Regions from separate parts of the Paenibacillus sp. 10L310 genome, predicted to be linked through region 1. Evidence: predicted binding sites of a transcription regulator. Region 1 holds the regulator's gene; each other region holds the start of a gene.
What was found. The regulator LexA, encoded in region 1, represses DNA repair genes until DNA is damaged. The targets are predictions, from matches to a motif close to CGAACATATGTTCG.

Region 1 (6,223 bases):
TAAAGCTCTCTTTTCATTAATGAAAGGGGAGTTTTTTATATGTGGTAACTAAACATTTCTATTTTAAGAAATGTATCAATTCATGTTAGTAACAGCGCAAAAACCATTGTCATTTATCTAGTAACCCATTAAAGAGAAACTGAAATTAGAATTCTTTCTTACAGTGCATCAAACTGTCGGAAGCAAAAAATCTAAATTAAGCTTCCTTAGAAATTCTAATAGCCACTACATAGTAGCAAGTACTAGCTTTCACTCTATAAAAATTCCAACCATCGTTCAAATACATACAATATGGATGTTTCAACTGTATGTTGAAAGTTTCATATAGAAGAGGTATACTTTAATTAAATTTTGAGCAATTTAATTTTAAATAATTAATTGGAGATGTTAATATGGATCAGGCAAAACAACTGGTGACAGAACAACGTACATTTTTTTATACAGGACAAACTAAAAATATCGAATATCGGATTAATGCGCTTCAACAGCTTAGAAAGGGAATTGAAAAGTATCAGCAACGGATTCAAGATGCACTTCGGGCAGATTTGAACAAATCAGAGGCGGAAGCTTACGGTTCCGAGATTCGCATTGTTCTGGGTGAACTGGATTTTGCATTAGAACATCTGCAGGAATGGGCTGCACCAAAACAAGTCCCAACCAATTCGGTTATGCCGGATGGGGTGAGCACCATTTACCCTGAACCATACGGAGTGGCTCTTATTATTGCACCTTGGAACTATCCTTTCCAACTGGCCTTTGGTCCACTGATTGGAGCAATTGCAGCCGGTAACTGTGTAGTTATCAAGCCTTCTGAATTAACACCAGCGGTATCTCGTCTGACATATGATCTGATTCAGGAAATCTTCCCTCAGGAGTATATCGCCGTTATGGAAGGGGAAGTTGAAGCCAGTACAGCATTGTTGAAAGAGAAGTTTGATTATATTTTCTTCACAGGAAGCACAGGTGTTGGTCGCATTGTTATGAAGGCAGCTGCGGAGCATTTGACTCCTGTAACCCTGGAGCTAGGGGGCAAGAGTCCTGCTATTGTCCATAACGATGCAGAACTGAAGCTGGTGGCCCAGCGTATTGTTCGTGGTAAGTTCCTGAATGCAGGCCAAACTTGCGTTGCTCCGGATTATTTGCTTGTAAATGAACAAGTTCATGACGAATTGATCAATCTGATTGGCGCAGAGATCAAAGATAAATTTGGGGACGATGTGTTACAGAACGCTGATTTCCCGCATATTGTTAACTCGCGTAACTTTGATCGGTTGTCGAAATTCCTAACAGATGGCAAAACGCTGATTGGTGGACGTTCTGTACGAGAGCAGTTGCTCATTGAGCCGACTGTACTTGGAGATGTGAACTGGGAATCAGCTGTCATGCAAGATGAGATCTTCGGTCCGATTCTTCCTGTATTTACGTACAGTGACCTGAATCCTATGCTAGATGAGATTGTTCGCCGGCCAAAACCATTGGCGCTATATCTCTTCACACAGGATGAGCAGCTGCAGGATCAGGTTCTGAATCAAGTATCCTTCGGTGGGGGATGTATTAATGACACACTTTCTCATATGACTTCACACTACCTCCCGTTTGGTGGTGTAGGAGAGAGCGGTATGGGCTCATATCACGGACAACAGAGCTTTGATGTGTTCTCGCATCACAAGAGTGTTCTGAGACGCAGTGAATAATTAGCCGCTAAAATAACATAAACAAGAAAAAAGAGGTTGTCCTGTTGATCAGGACAACCTCTTTCGTATTTCATTACATCTAGTTTTGTTACTCAAGTTAAATATTAATGAATATCTCGGAAAAGGCCAATGACTTTACCCAGAATACTAACATGTTTCAAACGTAAAGGTTCGAAGGTCGCATTCTCCGGTTGAAGGCGAATATGATCTTTCTCTTTATAGAACGTTTTCACTGTAGCTTCATCGTCTTCAGTCATTGCAACGACGATATCACCGTTATCAGCAGTTTGCTGTTGACGGACAATAACGTAATCTCCATTAACGATTCCAGCTTCCACCATACTATCTCCCACTACTGAAAGCATAAACACTTTTTGTTCGCCTACATAATGTGTAGGAAGAGGGAAGTAGTCTTCAATGTTCTCGGTTGCAGTGATTGGAACCCCGGCTGTAACCTTACCAACAACAGGAATACGTGCAACGCTATGAGCAAATTGATGAGAATGCTCAGATTCTTCCTGGCTCAAAAGCTCAATGGCTCTTGGCTTGGTAGGGTCGCGTCGGATCAAACCTTTTTTCTCCAAACGATCCAAATGTCCATGTACTGTTGAGCTGGAAGCCAGTCCAACCGCTTCACCAATTTCCCGTACGGAAGGAGGATACCCCTTCAACCGGACTTCATTTCGTATAAACTCCAGAATAGCCTGCTGCCTGCTGGATATCTTCGACATACCGTATCAACCCCATTTTAGTAACGTTTGGGAAAATTATAACATAGAACCTCCGTTCGTACAAACATAAGTTCTAAATAAAATAGCATTAAATCAGTGTTTTTTAACTTATAGAACAGAAATTGTTCAAAAGTCAGAGCATAATATTGCAAATGCTTTGCAAATGTACTTGAAATAAGATATTGCTCCTTCTAAAAAAGAAGCGAACAATTGTTCTGAAAATCTATTGAACAAAACAAGTGTTCGTGTTATATTGATTTCAACAGATAGGAACAAACGTTTGGAGGCGGGTATTTAATGAGATATTCTACTTATCAAAGCATTTATGAACCAATGAATTCGGAACTGGTGAAGTCTAACATAGGGAAATACAAGAAGGTTTTAGCGCGTTTCAAGATTTCTTCATGGATGTTAAAGGTAGCCATTACCTCTTTGATTATATTTATTGGATGTAGCACTGTTTTAACTGTATTTGCCGGCAATGAGAATGATGTTCTGCCTGGAGGAAAGATAGCTGTTTCACAAGGGGAAACATTATGGAGTATTTCTTTGGAACATAAACCGACGAATATGGATACACGTATTTATATAGAAGCAATTAAGAAAGTGAATCAACTTCATACAACTTCCATCCAAGTGGGACAAGTACTAGCTCTACCGCAATTTGCAGAATAAAATGCACATCAATAAGTGTTAGCGCGTGTCAGCTTGACAAGCAGCCTTTATAATGGCAAAGTTAATATGACTTTGTATTTTTGGAGGGGACAAGCTTGGATATAGATAGTCTGGTAGCACGCATTAACGAATTGGCTCGTAAGCAAAAGTCCACTGGATTGTCGGAGGAAGAACTTGCTGAACGTGCCGAGCTAAGAGAGATTTATTTGAGTAATATTCGCAGCAATTTCAGACAACAACTGGATACCATTGAGATTGTTGATGATGAGAATGACAAAGGCCACCAAGGCAAACTCAAACACTAACGAAACCTAATGATATCATTATGATATTTAGGTTTCTTCCTGTTATTTTGAGTGTGCAATTTATAGGGGGAAATGTTGGTTTGCAATTATGTAAGCCGATACAAAGACACATAAGGGGGATTCTCATGTCGCGTTCGTTCGAGAGAACGGTTAAGAAAAATTCCAAGCAGTTAAATCAGCAACGCAAAAAAAGTGGTCAACCAATCACAGGTACACCAGGTGAAGAAGTCTTTAAGGGACGCAGCTTGTTGTTCCCAATATTTTTGATCGGTCTCGCCTTTTTGTATCTGTTTATGAGCACATTCCTTGTGCAAGCTCCAATGACAACTTGGGACTGGGTGACCATGCTGCTTTACGTATTTTTGGCAGTCATCTTCATGCTTCGCCGTCCATACATCAAGATTAGCAGTAATCGGATTATAACGACGAAGGGTAATCGTGAACGTTCAATTGGGGTTGACGATATCGTCAAATTCAGAATTGAACCAGGTACAGTTGTTATCGAACATAACAGTCGCGGGAAAAGATGGGTGTTTACCAAGTTATTGAACCGTTACGATACAGATGCGATTGCAGAACGTTTGCTGAAATTTGCGAAAGCACACCAGATCACCGTGGAAACCGTCGAAAAGTAATTATTGCATAAAGGGGTAGATGATCGGAATGGCGTTAAAAGCGATTTTGTTCGACCTAGATGATACTTTATTATGGGATGAGCGTAGTGTTCGAGAAGCTTTTCATGAGACTTGTCTAATCGCAGCGCAAGAGACTGGGGTCAAACCAGAAGAACTTGAAGAAGCTGTTCGTAATGAGGCACGTGGGCTGTATGAATCATATGAAACCTTTCCTTTTACCAAAATGATTGGAATCAATCCGTTTGAAGGCCTTTGGGCTAACTTTACTGGTGGGGATCAACCTGAGTTCCGTCAGTTGGAACAGCTTGCTCCAGTTTACCGTAAAGAATCCTGGCGTCGTGGCTTGTTGAAGTTGGGTATAGATCAGGAAGATCTTGCTGAACAACTGGCTGCGCAGTTTGGAGTAGAACGGAGATCTCGACCACATGTATACGAAGAAACGATGGATACCTTGCGTCAGTTACAAGGCAAGTACAAACTGTTGTTGTTAACGAACGGTTGTCCTGCTTTGCAACAAGAGAAGTTGGATGGTGTACCTGAATTGACTCCTTTCTTTGATGAGATTATTATCTCGGGTAACTTCGGAAAAGGAAAACCAGATCCGTCGATATTTGAACATGCTTTGAGTAAACTGGGTGTTAAACCCGAAGAGAGCATGATGGTTGGAGACAAGTTAACGACTGATATTCGTGGTGCTTTATCATCTGGCATCCAATCCGTATGGATTAACCGTGAGCATAAGAACAACAATGAAGCGTATGCGCCAGACCATGAAATCAAGCATTTGTCTGAATTAACAGGTCTAATTGCTAATTTCTGAACCCACTTGTGATTTCACTAAATCAAATATAACATGAAGCATTGCGGCTATTTGGACGGTATTATCGTTCACATAGCTGACAATGCTTTTTTGTTTTTAGGGTGGTTTAGCGGGTACGATGACCGAAATGAATATTACATCTATTTATTATTTATTATGGTAAAATTTATTGAAATTGTATAGGGGGTCAATTAAAATATAGTTGATATACTAGTGCCGCGGCCATATCAAATTTAAGGTAGAGATGTTTTAACAAATTTCTAACCGCAATTATAGTAAATTGCCAGTCATTCAAATGTCTACTGTGCTTTATTATGTATGTATTCCTAATGGGATACCATAATACTGCAATTCTTGAATGGAGGGAATTCGAAGTGGAATACCTACCTTTTCACTGATCTGTGCCTCCCGAGCTCGCTCGAATTAATAGATCACAGAGGACGCAAATGCTTGGGGTGTAAAACGGCTCACGAATTCCTTTTCGCTCATCTGTCACCCTGGGCTTGACAATCCGTCATAAAGAAAAATGAAATTTAATCCTTTTAATGGATTATAGGAATCCAAATAGTTACTAAGCCCACCCAAAGGAGACTCTTATGGATAAAATCATCTCTCTTACTGATTTTCAATATTTCAAAGGTATGAAAAAAATGTTCCCACATAGCAATCATCCCTTCCTAAATTGCAGCCATAATTCTCTAATGACAATTGCCGACTATTTCAAAAAGGATAAGTTTTCTATAGTTAATAATTTCACCACGATATACAGATTTGATAAAGATAAACTAGGAAGTACCGGTTATTTCAAACTGGATATTTTGAACTTTAAGAGGCTAGATCAAGTAATGGATGAAATGTGTATTTCAATGAATTTTACTTCACCACATATAGATTCGTTACAATCAGAAATCATTAGTTCGCTTTCAAAAGGAAACCCAGTTTCCCTTGTTATTGATTTATATTATCAAAGAGGCCGTGAGTTTTATTTTAACAAAAAGCATGGTCTACATCCCATTTTAGTTTACGGCTTTAATTTAACAACCAATGAGGTCTATATTGTTGATGATATAACGGAGTATAAGAAGTACGTTGTACCGTTTACGGAAATCAAAAAAGCTTGTATGAGTGAAGAAATCAAGCCAGATGAGCCTTATTTTATTGAATTTATAAACAATGTTAATTATCATCATGAGAGAGACCCTAAGGAAATGTTGCACGAAAGTATCAAACGTCTTAAAGATAATATGCTGAACCATCAGGACGAAATAATTGAAGGGATACAAAGTATATCATTATTGGCTGATTTTTACGGAGATAGTATAACTAACGAAGATATTATAGAAACTTTAAGTAGCACCATCTA
Region 2 (6,223 bases), on a different contig from region 1:
TGGTTACTGCAGTTTTGATCTCGCTTGTGGAGATGGGCAAGCTGGATTCCTGGATTGCAGTTGTCATTATTAGTCGTGAATTTGCAGTTACCGGCTTGCGTCAAATTGCATTGCTGGATGGTTCGGTTGTTGCCGCCAGTGCTTGGGGCAAGCTGAAGACTGTAGTGCAGATTGTGGCGATTGTGCTGTTGCTGTTGAACAATTTCCCGTTTTCATACACGGGTATTCACGTCGATATTATCGCGGTATGGGCAGCAGCGCTTATTACCATCTGGTCGGGTATCGATTACTTTATTAAAAACAAAAACCTGCTTCATTTAACAAAAGCATAATGGTTTGTTCTTAATTGGGTAATCATGAAGGAAGCATTGGGTCAGGGGCAATAGGAAATTATCCTATTGCCCTTTGATCACTCACCACGTGTACAGGAGGATGCTCAATGAAGGCAGAAATCATTGCAGTTGGCACAGAGCTACTGCTTGGACAAATCGTCAATACCAATGCCAGATACCTATCCCGTGAATTGGCTGCGATGGGGATCGATGTATATTTCCAAACGGTGGTTGGGGATAACCTGAACCGACTTAGTGAAGCTATTCGTATTGCGCAGAGCCGTGCAGACGTTATTTTATTTTCCGGTGGCATCGGACCTACACAAGATGATCTGACCAAGGATGCGCTCGCAGCTGTTCTTAACCGGAAACTGCATACAGATCGAATGGCAATGGACAAAATTGAGAGCTTTTTCAGAGATCGTAATGTGGATATGACAGAGAATAACCGACGTCAGGCGATCGTTATTGATGGCGGAACACCTCTGGCCAATGAAACGGGCCTTGCGGCAGGAAATGCGATTTCTGACAATGACAAATATTATGTTGTGATGCCTGGACCACCTAAAGAGTTGATTCCAATGTTTGAACAGGAAGTCAAACCTTGGCTGTTCCAGCATGTACTCACAGAAGAGATGCCGATCTATTCCCGAATGCTCAAATTCGCAGGTATTGGTGAATCTGCTCTTGAAGATCGACTTCTGGATCTGATTGACGCGCAGACAGACCCTACGATTGCTCCTTACGCGAGCGAAGGCGAAGTTACGGTACGTGTCTCCACAAAGGCTGCGAGTGAGGGAGAGGCGAAGCTGAAGCTGGATGCGATGGAGGTTCAGATTCGGGAACGTTTGACAGAACATCTCTACGCGAACGAGGATGTGCCTATAGAGTACACGATTGTAACTATGATGTCTGACATGGGGCTGACGCTCAGCGCTGCTGAGAGCTGTACAGGAGGGCTTGTCATGCAGAGTCTGACCTCTGTACCCGGAAGTGCATCAATGCTCAAAGGTGGTATTGTTTGTTACTCCAATGAAATTAAAGAAAAGCTGCTGAATGTGCCTCATGATTATCTGGAGGGTGAAGATGCACCTGGGGCGGTAAGTCCTGAGGTTGCAAAAGTGCTTGCTGAGCAGATCCGCATGATTGGCGATGCTGATTTTGGCTTGGCTGTTACCGGTGTAGCTGGACCGGGATATTCGGAACGCAAACCACCCGGACTTGTCTTCATTGCTCTTGCAGAACGTGGAAAAGAGACGGAAATCCATGAGCTACGTATTAATGGTAATCGCGAGACTGTTCGCATTCGTTCAGCCAAAGCAATTCTATATCGCTTATGGCAAAAACTTGTGGCGATGGATTGATTAGTTAATAGCTTCGATTGCATTTACAGTTCCAAGCAAGTATAATTAAGGAAGACGGAAGAACCGTAGAATTAGGCTTTACAGCCTTGTTTACGGTTCTTTTTTCTGTTTAATGGAAAGTTTCCTTGAGGAAGAGGCGCCTCGGCCTTTACAAAAAAAACGAATGTATGTTCGAAAAAAAGCTTGGCAAACGTGTTAAAACAAGGTATCATTATCTTATAAACAGTAAAGGGTGTGAGCTTATTGTCAGACCGTCGTGCCGCGCTTGATATGGCGCTCCGTCAAATAGAGAAGCAATTTGGTAAAGGATCCATCATGAAACTGGGTGAGTCCACTCATATGAATGTGGAAATTATTCCCAGTGGTTCCTTGGCTTTGGATATTGCATTAGGAACAGGCGGCTTGCCTAAAGGCCGTATTGTTGAAATATATGGACCTGAATCCTCTGGTAAAACAACCGTAGCATTGCATGCTATCGCTGAAGTACAAAGAGCGGGTGGACAAGCTGCATTTATCGATGCCGAGCATGCTCTTGACCCACAGTACGCAAGCAAACTTGGTGTTAATATTGATGAATTGCTTCTGTCTCAGCCAGATACGGGTGAGCAAGGGTTGGAAATTGCAGAAGCTCTTGTACGCAGTGGTGCAGTAGATATCGTCGTTATTGACTCTGTAGCCGCATTGGTTCCAAAAGCAGAGATTGAAGGCGAAATGGGCGATTCACACGTTGGTTTGCAAGCGCGTTTGATGTCTCAGGCGCTGCGTAAACTGTCTGGTGCAATCAGCAAATCCAAAACAATCGCAATCTTCATTAACCAGCTTCGTGAGAAAGTCGGCGTTATGTTTGGTAACCCGGAAACAACACCTGGTGGTCGTGCTCTGAAGTTTTATTCCACAGTACGTCTGGATGTGCGTCGTATTGAGAGTATCAAATCAGGCAATGACATGATTGGTAACCGTACTCGTATTAAAGTTGTGAAAAACAAAGTGGCACCTCCGTTTAAACAAGCGGAAGTGGATATCATGTATGGCGAGGGTATTTCGAGAGAAGGCAGTATCATTGACATTGGTACAGAGCTGGACATCGTTAATAAAAGTGGTGCTTGGTACTCCTACGAAGGCGAGCGTTTAGGACAAGGTCGTGAGAACGCAAAGCAGTTCATGAAAGAGCATAAAGATATTGCTGACATCATTGAACAAAAAATTCGTGTAGCCAGTAACTTGGTTACTGCAGTTCCTGCGCCAACGAGTGAAGAGCAACAAAAAGAAGCAGCAGAAGAACAAGAATTGTTTGAAATCAACGAGTAATCTCTCAAAACCTCCCTTGTAGGGAGGACCCTGAGGGTGTTCCCCACTGGACTCCGTAAACTTATCTGATTGAGCTTGGATCAATCTGGATAATGGATTGTAGTGGGAGTACTCGTGCTGTCTAACAGCCCCTGTCCCAATGGACAGGGGCTGTTAGCACGCTAACTATGGAGTAAAGGCCGGGCAGAGTTCCCGGTCTTTTGTATTATTGGTGTTCTTTGTGTTATGTGAAGATGTGCTTGGCGTAGTCAGAATGAAAATGTTATGAAAGGGGAGACCAGAATGGATCAACATGACGAGGATTTATATGAAGAAGCAGAACAGGATGGCCTATCCCAATTTCCGGACAACGAAGAACTTATTATTACACGTGTAGAACGAACGAAGAGCAGGCAAGCTCGTTATCGAATCACTTTTGGCATCCACTCCATTACGGTTCTTGAAGATGTGATGATTAAATACAGGATGACTCAAGGTAATACGTTTATGAAGAAGGATCTGGAAGATATCATTCTAGCTGATGAGCGACAGCGGACGTATGCACAGTCTCTGCGTTTTTTGGAGCATAAGCCACGTACGCGCCATGAATTAAGTCAGAAACTTCGTCAGAAGGAGTTTGCTGCACCTTTGATTGAAGAGGCGCTGGATCGGCTTGAGCGGGAGAACCTGGTGGATGACGATCTATTTGCGAAGGAATGGACAAGACAGCGTATGGAGGGCAAGCGGAAGGGAAAACTGTGGATAAGGCAAGAGCTGCGTCAAAAGGGCATTGCCAATGATCTCATTGTTGAGGCACTAGAAGGGATCAGTACAGATGCGGAATTTGAGACTGCCTTGAGTGCCGGACGCAAAAAATGGAATCAGGTCAAAGGGGACGTCAAAGAGAAGAAAAATAAAACGCTTCCCTTCCTAATGAGACGTGGTTTTTCAATGGATATGGTGCGCCGGGTCGTGAATTGTTTAATTGAAGAAGATGAGGCTGGGGACCCTGAAGATGACGAAGCGTTGTTATGGGATTAGCAGACTAGAGTCTCTATACTGCATTCTCTTGACAATTTCTTTCGTCAAATACTAAAATGGACATGAGTCTGTAAGAAATGGACAACCCTTTTTCCTTCCAAAAAAGCGGTTTCGGTTTCTTAAGATTTATACCATTCTTAATTATGGGTTCGCTGGAAACAGTGAATAGTACGTGGAAACATGTACATGTGAAATGAAAATCGGCGGGGGATCGCCGTGAGTATTCGTTATTCCCAAACATATGTAAGGTTTGAAAACTGCAAATTGACCCAAGGAATGCCTTGGAGGAACCAACGAGGAGGTGAACAGTATGGAAATTGCAATCACGATCGCTCTCGTTGCAGCCGCGCTATTCATTGGGTTCGGAGTAGGATATTTTATTCGCAAATCTCTTGCAGAGGCTAAAATCTCTAGTGCGGAACAAGCTGCCGTACAAATCGTGGAGAACGCGAAGAAAGAGGCAGAAGCACTGAAGAAAGAAACGGTGCTGGAAGCGAAGGATGAAATCCATCGCATTCGCGCTGAAGCTGAAAAAGACACTCGTGAACGTCGGAATGAAATTCAACGACAAGAAAGACGATTGTTGCAAAAAGAAGAGTCGCTGGATAAAAAATTGGAATCACTCGAACGTAAAGAAGAGCAAGTGGCTAACAAAGAGAAACGAATTGATGAGACTCAGCAGCAGATCGAAATGATTTACAAAAACCAGGTGACAGAGTTGGAACGTATATCCAACCTCACCATGGAAGACGCACGCAGTATCATACTGTCCAACGTAGAACAGGAAGTTCGTCATGAGACGGCTCAAATGATCAAGGACATTGAACAACAAGCGAAGGAAGAAGCGGACAAAAAGTCCCGCGAGATTATTACACTCGCCATCCAACGCTGTGCGGCTGACCACGTAGCGGAAACAACGGTATCTGTTGTTACCCTGCCAAATGAAGAAATGAAAGGCCGGATTATCGGTCGTGAAGGACGTAACATCCGTGCGCTTGAAACCCTTACAGGGATTGACCTCATTATCGATGATACGCCAGAAGCTGTTATTCTGTCGGGCTTTGACCCGATTCGCCGTGAAATCGCCCGTACTGCCCTGGAGAAACTGGTGGCTGATGGACGTATTCACCCGGCACGGATTGAAGAGATGGTTGAGAAATCCCGTAAAGAAGTGGATGAGCGCATCCGTGAATACGGTGAGCAAGCTACCTTTGAAGTGGGCGTGCATGGTCTGCATCCGGATCTGATCAAAATTTTGGGCCGGTTGAAGTTCCGTACAAGTTACGGTCAGAACGTCTTGAAACATTCCATGGAAGTCGCTTATCTGGCTGGACTGATGGCTGGCGAACTGGGAGAAGACGTAACTCTGGCAAGACGTGCAGGTCTATTGCATGACATCGGTAAAGCGCTGGATCACGAAGTGGAAGGATCACACGTCGAAATTGGCGTGGAACTGGCGAAGAAATACAAAGAACATCCGGTTGTAATCAACAGTATCGCGTCCCATCACGGAGATTGCGAAGCGACTTCGGTCATTGCCATGTTGGTTGGCGCAGCAGATGCGCTCTCCGCAGCAAGACCAGGCGCACGCCGCGAAACGCTGGAAACGTATATCAAACGACTGGAGAAGCTGGAAGAAATCTCAGAGTCCTTCGAAGGTGTCGAGAAATCGTATGCCATTCAGGCCGGACGCGAAGTTCGCGTTATGGTACAGCCTGAGAAGATCGATGATGCTGAAGCCTTCCGCTTAGCCCGTGACATCACGAAGATGATTGAGAATGAACTCGACTATCCGGGTCACATCAAAGTCACCGTCATCCGGGAAACCCGTGCGGTTGAATACGCAAAATAGAGCATTACGGAAAAGTGGCCGCAGTAGTGGGCCACTTTTCCTGTTGATAGCCTGTTAAAAGACAACTACACATTATGGAGCATGAGATAGAGTCCTGCAAAGGTTCAACATTTGAAGTAAGAGGACTTTGCAGGAATTGAGGAGGCAGTAATCAATGAAAGTTTTGTTTATTGGTGACATTGTAGGTAACGTGGGACGTAAGGCATTAAAGGAAAATTTACCGTACCTGAAATCGAAGTATAAGCCACATGTGGTGATTGTAAATGGTGAAAATGCGGCAGCAGGTCGTGGCATTACCGGTGCAATCGCAAATGAGTTTTTCAACTGGGGTGTACATGGTATTACAC
Region 3 (6,223 bases), on a different contig from region 1:
TCTTCAACAAACCGTGTGCCTGTTGTTAGTGATTCTGAACATGTGCTCATAGCACCAATGACTGGTCGAGTTCTAGAGTTATCAACAATAAAGGACGAAGCCTTTGCAACTGGAGCTATGGGAAAAGGGATCGCCATTGAACCTACGATTGGAAAGCTTGTTTCACCAGCCGATGGTGTCATATCCGCGGTATTCCCTACCTTCCACGCAATTGGTATTAGCTCGAATAATGGCGCTGAACTCCTCGTTCATATCGGCATGAACACGGTGAAGCTGAAAGGTGAACATTTCAAGGTGCATGTACAAGAAGGTGATGAAGTAAAAGCTGGGGATTTACTTATCGAATTCGATACAGATGCAATAGCCGCCAAAGGTTATGATCTGACTACACCTATTATTGTTACGAATTCAGATGACTTTACAGATGTAATTGGTATAGATAAACCATCGATTACGATCGGGGAAAAACTAATTAAGATCATATAAGGAGGAATTTCCAATGAAGAACACAACCGTATTCCCAGACTCTTTTATGTGGGGCGGCGCAACAGCGGCGAATCAATACGAGGGTGCCTGGAACATTGATGGTAAAAAGGCAAGTACAGCAGATATGATGACGGGTGGAACGCATACTACTCCAAGACGGATCACTAAACACATTGAGGAGGGTGTAAACTATCCTTCCCATGAGGCAGTAGACTTTTACCATCATTACAAAGAAGATATCCGTCTGTTTGCAGAGATGGGCTTTCGATGCTTCAGAATGTCCATTGCTTGGTCCAGAATATTCCCCAACGGGGACGATGTAACGCCAAATGAAGCAGGACTTCAATTTTACGACAAGGTGTTCAGTGAACTGAAAAAGTATAATATTGAACCTATCGTTACGATCTCACATTACGAAGCTCCGTTTGCGCTAACAGAGAAATTCAATGCCTGGGCTTCTAGAGAGATGATCGACTGCTACGTACGGTATTGTGAGACCATTTTCACCCGTTACAAGGATGTCGTGAAGTACTGGATTACATTTAATGAGATCAATAGTTTAATTGTTCCAGCAGGTGCATATATAGCAGGGGCATTATTAGTTGATGATAGTGGTGTATTTAACAATACGGTTGTGGATAGTACGCAATTAAGATTCCAGGCTTTACATCATCAATTTATAGCAAGTGCAAAAGCAGTCAAGCTTGCTCATGAAATTAATCCGGCGTTCCAAATCGGTTGTATGATTAATTATAGTCATGGTTACGGAAGTACATGTAAACCGGAAGATATGTTGAAGGCTCTGAGAATGGATCAGATTAACAATATGCTGAGCAGCGACGTGCAAGTTAGAGGGGAATACCCTGACTTTGCCAAGAGATATTTTAATGAGAACAATATTCAGATTGAGATGGCAGAAGAGGACGTAGAAGTGCTAAAACAAGGCTGTGTTGATTTCTATAGCTTCAGCTACTACAAGTCTCATGTAGTGGGTACCCGCCCAGAAGGTGATGAGACCCAGGGGAATGTCTTTGGTGGATTCAAAAATCCTTATTTGAAGGCAAATGATTGGGGATGGCAAATCGATCCAGTTGGACTTCGTTACGTACTCAATCATGTGTACGATCGGTATAGAATCCCTGTAATGATCGTTGAAAATGGTCTGGGAGCGGTTGATATCATCGAAGAGGATGGCTCTATCCATGATACGTATAGAATCAATTTCCTGCGAGATCATATCGAACAAATGAGAGAAGCTATCCTCGATGGCGTTAATCTTATCGGCTACACGGCTTGGGGTTGCATCGACATCGTTAGTGCCTCAACTGGCGAAATGGAGAAACGCTACGGATTCATTTATGTAGATAAGAATAACGAGGGCGGAGGTACCCTGAAAAGAAGTAAAAAGGACAGTTTCCACTGGTATAAAAAGGTGATTGAATCCAACGGGGAAAGATTGGATTTGGAAATATAATTTGCACTCGAACGAAAGATGATCCAATCTTTAAATTCCATCAAATAGACCAAGTACTTATCACTTTGTGAGACAAGTACTTGGTTTTTTGTGCATCAATAATAAAACTAAGAATTAATTATTTGGATGGCTAAAGTGGCTGACAATATCCAGTCTACAGTTCATTATGGTGTCCAAGGGTTTTCAAAAGCTAATTATAAATATTTACCTCTTGCATAAAGAACGTGTGTTCGGTCTATAATATATACAAACATACGTTCTCAAATGTACAGGAGTGATTTCAGTGTTGGCTAAGCAGCGAACTATTATGCTCATCGACATGCAGTCGTTTTATGCTTCAGTCGAAAAGGCAAAAATGCCTCAATACAAAAATAGACCATTAGCTGTTGCGGGAGACCCCGCAAGACGCTCTGGAATTATCCTTGCCGCTTGTCCACTAGCCAAGGCGAAGGGTGTGTCTACCGCGGAACCACTCTGGCAGTCTCTTCAGAAGTGCCCTGAACTGATCATTGTGAGACCACACATGCAAGAATATATCGAAGTATCCACTCAAATCATGTCCATTATTGAAGAGTTCACCGATCTGGTCGAACCGTACAGTATAGACGAATTATTCGCTGATTTTACAGGGTCTATGCATCTATTCGGTAATGATCCAGTCGATTTGGCCAAGCAAATTCAAGACAAAATCTATAATGAAACAGGCGTTTACGCGAGAGCTGGCATTGGTGAAAACAAAATCATCAGTAAATTATGCTGCGATATAATCGCTAAAAAAGCAGAGGGGGGCATTTTCCACTTAAAAAAAGAGGAGTTACACCTCCATATTGGAGATAAGCCCATCCGCGATATGTGGGGGATCGGCTCAAGAATGGAAAAACATCTGTGGAAGATGGGGATCCGAACCATTAGAGACCTGGCGAATACGCCTCTTTCCAAATTAAGAAGTAAGTGGGGCGTTAATGGAGAAGTCATCTGGCGAGTCGCAAATGGACTCGACAATTCGCCGGTAACCGTCAACACGCACAGTACACAAAAAGATATCGGAAACGGAATGACCCTGCCTAGAGATTTCACAGAGGCTTGGGAGATCGAAGTGGTTATTCTCGATATCTGCACAGAAGTATGCAGAAGAGCCCGCCAAAAGGGACTGATGGGTAGTGTCGTGTCCGTAAGTGTGTCTGGAGCGGATTTTGACCACCCCACTGGTTTTCACAGGCAGGTTAAACTGTCTGATCCTACAAACATAACCGTTGATGTATGCAAGATAGCCAAACGCATATTTCATCAACACTGGGATGGGCAACCTGTGCGCCGTGTAGGCGTATCCCTGTCTCAATTATCCAACGCGGATACATATCAACTATCTTTTTTTGATGATCAAGAACAGAAACGGGCCATTGATCAGGTGATGGACGACATTAAGGATCGATTTGGCGACATTGCCATTCTACGAGCAAGCTCCATTACGGCTGCGGGTCAAGCGATCGATCGAGCATCTAAAATTGGGGGGCATTATAAATGATCAAAAAACTGGAGGCCAATGGATTATGGGAATCGAGCCGCATGATGCTTCCACAACATAAAGAACGGATTATACAGCATCGTACTCAAGTTCATTATCTAACGAAACCGCTGATCCATGAAGATGAGTGGGAGATTATTACACAAAATATAGATATGTCGCTCAATTATACATTGCAAGCCACCTTTGCAATATTTACTGAGTCAGGCAATCGGTATATACACGGGATCGTCACTTCAGTCAGTACCTTTGGAAAGAAAATCAAAATTGAAATGGAGAATGGATTTGAATGGGTCGATTTTGATCAATTGGTCGCTGTAAAACTTGAAGAAGGAGGCGTGTAAAGTGCGACAGACTTTCGAGGAACTTTCACTCGTAAAGAGGGTAGTGGAGCTCCCTTATCTGTTAGGTGCTCTGGAGGTAGATAAGCATAAAATATACGCTTCAAACTTCAAAATGAAATCTGTGTATGTTGACTACCTGGACGGTACCCAAAAGAAAATAGCTTTAGAAATGTACAAATCAAAGCAAAGGCTAAAGGAACATCATATAAAAATCATAGATGAAGTGAGATCTGAGCTGAGTTTAACGGTAGATTATTCGGTGAGAGGTTACATTCATAAAATGACATTATTATGGAGCAAAGTGAAAGTAGATGTAACCTTAATGCTTACTGAACATATGAACGTTGATATTACTGAATTGCCCACATGAACATAGAAAATAAGAGTCTAACTTATGGGTGCGGCAACAAATACGAGCAGATCTTTCGGCAAACCGGGAATCACAAAAAAGATAAATAAAGAGGCAGAGTAAACTATGTTTGGATGTCAAAGATAAAAAACTTCATTATTATAAATCTGCCCCTGTATTCAGTAAGGACATTCAAAAGAAAAGCCACGAAGGAGGAGGAATAGCAGAAGGTTTAAGACAGTCGAGAAATCAGTAGGATGCCCAATTTCCCGGTTCGCTTGCGGGACGTAATTTTCAAGTCGTCATTTCAAGTAGCATGAGAAATTTTAAGATAAAACTCAAGAGGAGAAGTGGGCGTAAAAGTAATTGAGGGGATGGTAGCGTCATGCCAATTGAAATCAAAGACATTGTGTCTAAGAAAATATTAAGTGAAGTAAAAGGTTATCTAGATATTGGTTTTACTCATTCACTAAATCCCTATACGGGTTGTGCATTTGCTTGCGAATACTGTTACGTCAGAGAAATGCCTATTCAAAAGTTTAAGGATATTCCTTGGGGATCGTGGGTGGATGTCAAGAAAAATGCAGCAGAAAACTATCTAAAGGAAGTCTCTCTTCTAAGACGTAAAAATAAACCCATAAGTATATTCATGTCATCAGCCACAGATCCTTATCAACCTGTAGAGCAGAAGGCAAACATTACAAGAAGCCTGTTGGAAGAAATGGATAAAAACCCACCAGATTCACTTCAAATTCAAACTAGAAGCCCGCTGGTTGCCAGAGATCTTGATATACTGCTGAAATTAAAGGAAAAATGTAGAATTATGGTTTCAATGACAATCGAGACAGATCGCGAAGACGTGAAACGAATTTTTTCGCCCTATGCTCCTGGAATAGATTTACGAGTTAAAGCCTTGAAAAAGATAAATGATGCAGGGATACATACACAAGTATCTATTTCCCCTGTGCTACCTTTTTCACCTAATTTCGCTAACATGTTACAAGGCATAACTGATCGAATTTGGATTGATACGCTATTGATTGGTGATGGTCAAATGGGGATGAGATCTAAGCGGTTAGGGATGCCACAATTATTTGAGGCGAACGGCTGGGAGAAATGGTACGAGAAAAGAATTCATCTGAAAGTCGAAAAATATTTTAAGGCAAGGTTTCCATCTGAAATTATTCATGTATCCAAAAACAGTGCATATCCATTTTGATTTTAAATAGCCATTCATTTAATGAGGATCTTGCCCGTTTTTTCTTCATGCAATAGAAATATTGCAGAAACTGGTGTTCGAAGATCAACTCTCTCATACGAGTCAATGGAGGACGTATGAGTCCTCCATTGATTTAACTTGAAGATGTAGAGGGATTCATTCTATTTTGAAATGACCGTGGAGTAACAATTTGACATCATTCACTCTGATGAATATCGTTTGGAAGTTCATCATTGAGTTTCTGGTACCCGAGCCCCCATGTTTCCATAGAGAATATAATTGGCTTCAGTGAATTTCCTAAATCACTTAAGCTGTATTCGACTCTCGGAGGGACTTCTGCAAAAACAGTACGAATGACAATTCCATCCTCTTCCATTGAACGTAAATTTTCAGTGAGAACCTTTTGACTGATCTCCGGGATACTTTTACGAAGTTCTCCGAATCGATGAGTTCCCTTCAAAAGATCCCTCATAACCAATAACTTCCACTTGTTACCTATCAATCCAACTGTCGTTGCGACGGGACACAACGGCAACTCTTTTTTTGAAATCACTGTATTATCGCCTCCAATAGTTACTATTAGTTTCCTATATAACAAAAAGGTGCCTACTTTCAAAATCAATACATTGCTTATATTATAATTCTGTCGATGAAAAATCAAATGAAAGGAGGAGGGAGTTTGCAAGAGAGTTTATGCAACTGAGTGACTATTTTTTGAATCATATGTTAACGTTCTTGAATTCTTGGAGACAGCATTTAGAGATCAGTTTATTGGCTCTGCAACCTAAAGATAAAATACTAGTTACAAAAAGGTTCCTATGCAACA

Region 2: recA (recombinase RecA) is a predicted target of LexA. The motif match lies at 1,857-1,870, and genes of this name have one in related genera.
Region 3: AC1DE7_RS19045 (DNA polymerase IV) is a predicted target of LexA. The motif match lies at 2,208-2,221, and genes of this name have one in related genera.

The regions. Positions count from the first base shown of each region.
Region 1 is NZ_JBFTKC010000003.1:185,299-191,521, reverse strand. It holds gene AC1DE7_RS09840 (aldehyde dehydrogenase) at 393-1,694, shown strand; gene lexA (transcriptional repressor LexA) at 1,799-2,425, opposite strand; gene AC1DE7_RS09830 (LysM peptidoglycan-binding domain-containing protein) at 2,723-3,100, shown strand; gene AC1DE7_RS09825 (DUF896 domain-containing protein) at 3,196-3,405, shown strand; gene AC1DE7_RS09820 (hypothetical protein) at 3,531-4,040, shown strand; gene AC1DE7_RS09815 (HAD family hydrolase) at 4,069-4,860, shown strand; gene AC1DE7_RS09810 (cysteine peptidase family C39 domain-containing protein) at 5,457-6,223, shown strand, end outside.
Region 2 is NZ_JBFTKC010000001.1:1,097,177-1,103,399, forward strand. It holds gene pgsA (CDP-diacylglycerol--glycerol-3-phosphate 3-phosphatidyltransferase) at 1-332, shown strand, start outside; gene AC1DE7_RS05240 (competence/damage-inducible protein A) at 440-1,696, shown strand; gene recA (recombinase RecA) at 1,940-3,004, shown strand; gene AC1DE7_RS05250 (regulatory protein RecX) at 3,287-4,024, shown strand; gene rny (ribonuclease Y) at 4,335-5,876, shown strand; gene AC1DE7_RS05260 (TIGR00282 family metallophosphoesterase) at 6,031-6,223, shown strand, end outside.
Region 3 is NZ_JBFTKC010000009.1:13,685-19,907, reverse strand. It holds gene AC1DE7_RS19055 (beta-glucoside-specific PTS transporter subunit IIABC) at 1-486, shown strand, start outside; gene AC1DE7_RS19050 (glycoside hydrolase family 1 protein) at 500-1,960, shown strand; gene AC1DE7_RS19045 (DNA polymerase IV) at 2,268-3,485, shown strand; gene AC1DE7_RS19040 (YolD-like family protein) at 3,482-3,829, shown strand; gene AC1DE7_RS19035 (YhjD family protein) at 3,831-4,199, shown strand; gene AC1DE7_RS19030 (SPL family radical SAM protein) at 4,564-5,397, shown strand; gene AC1DE7_RS19025 (winged helix-turn-helix transcriptional regulator) at 5,594-5,950, opposite strand.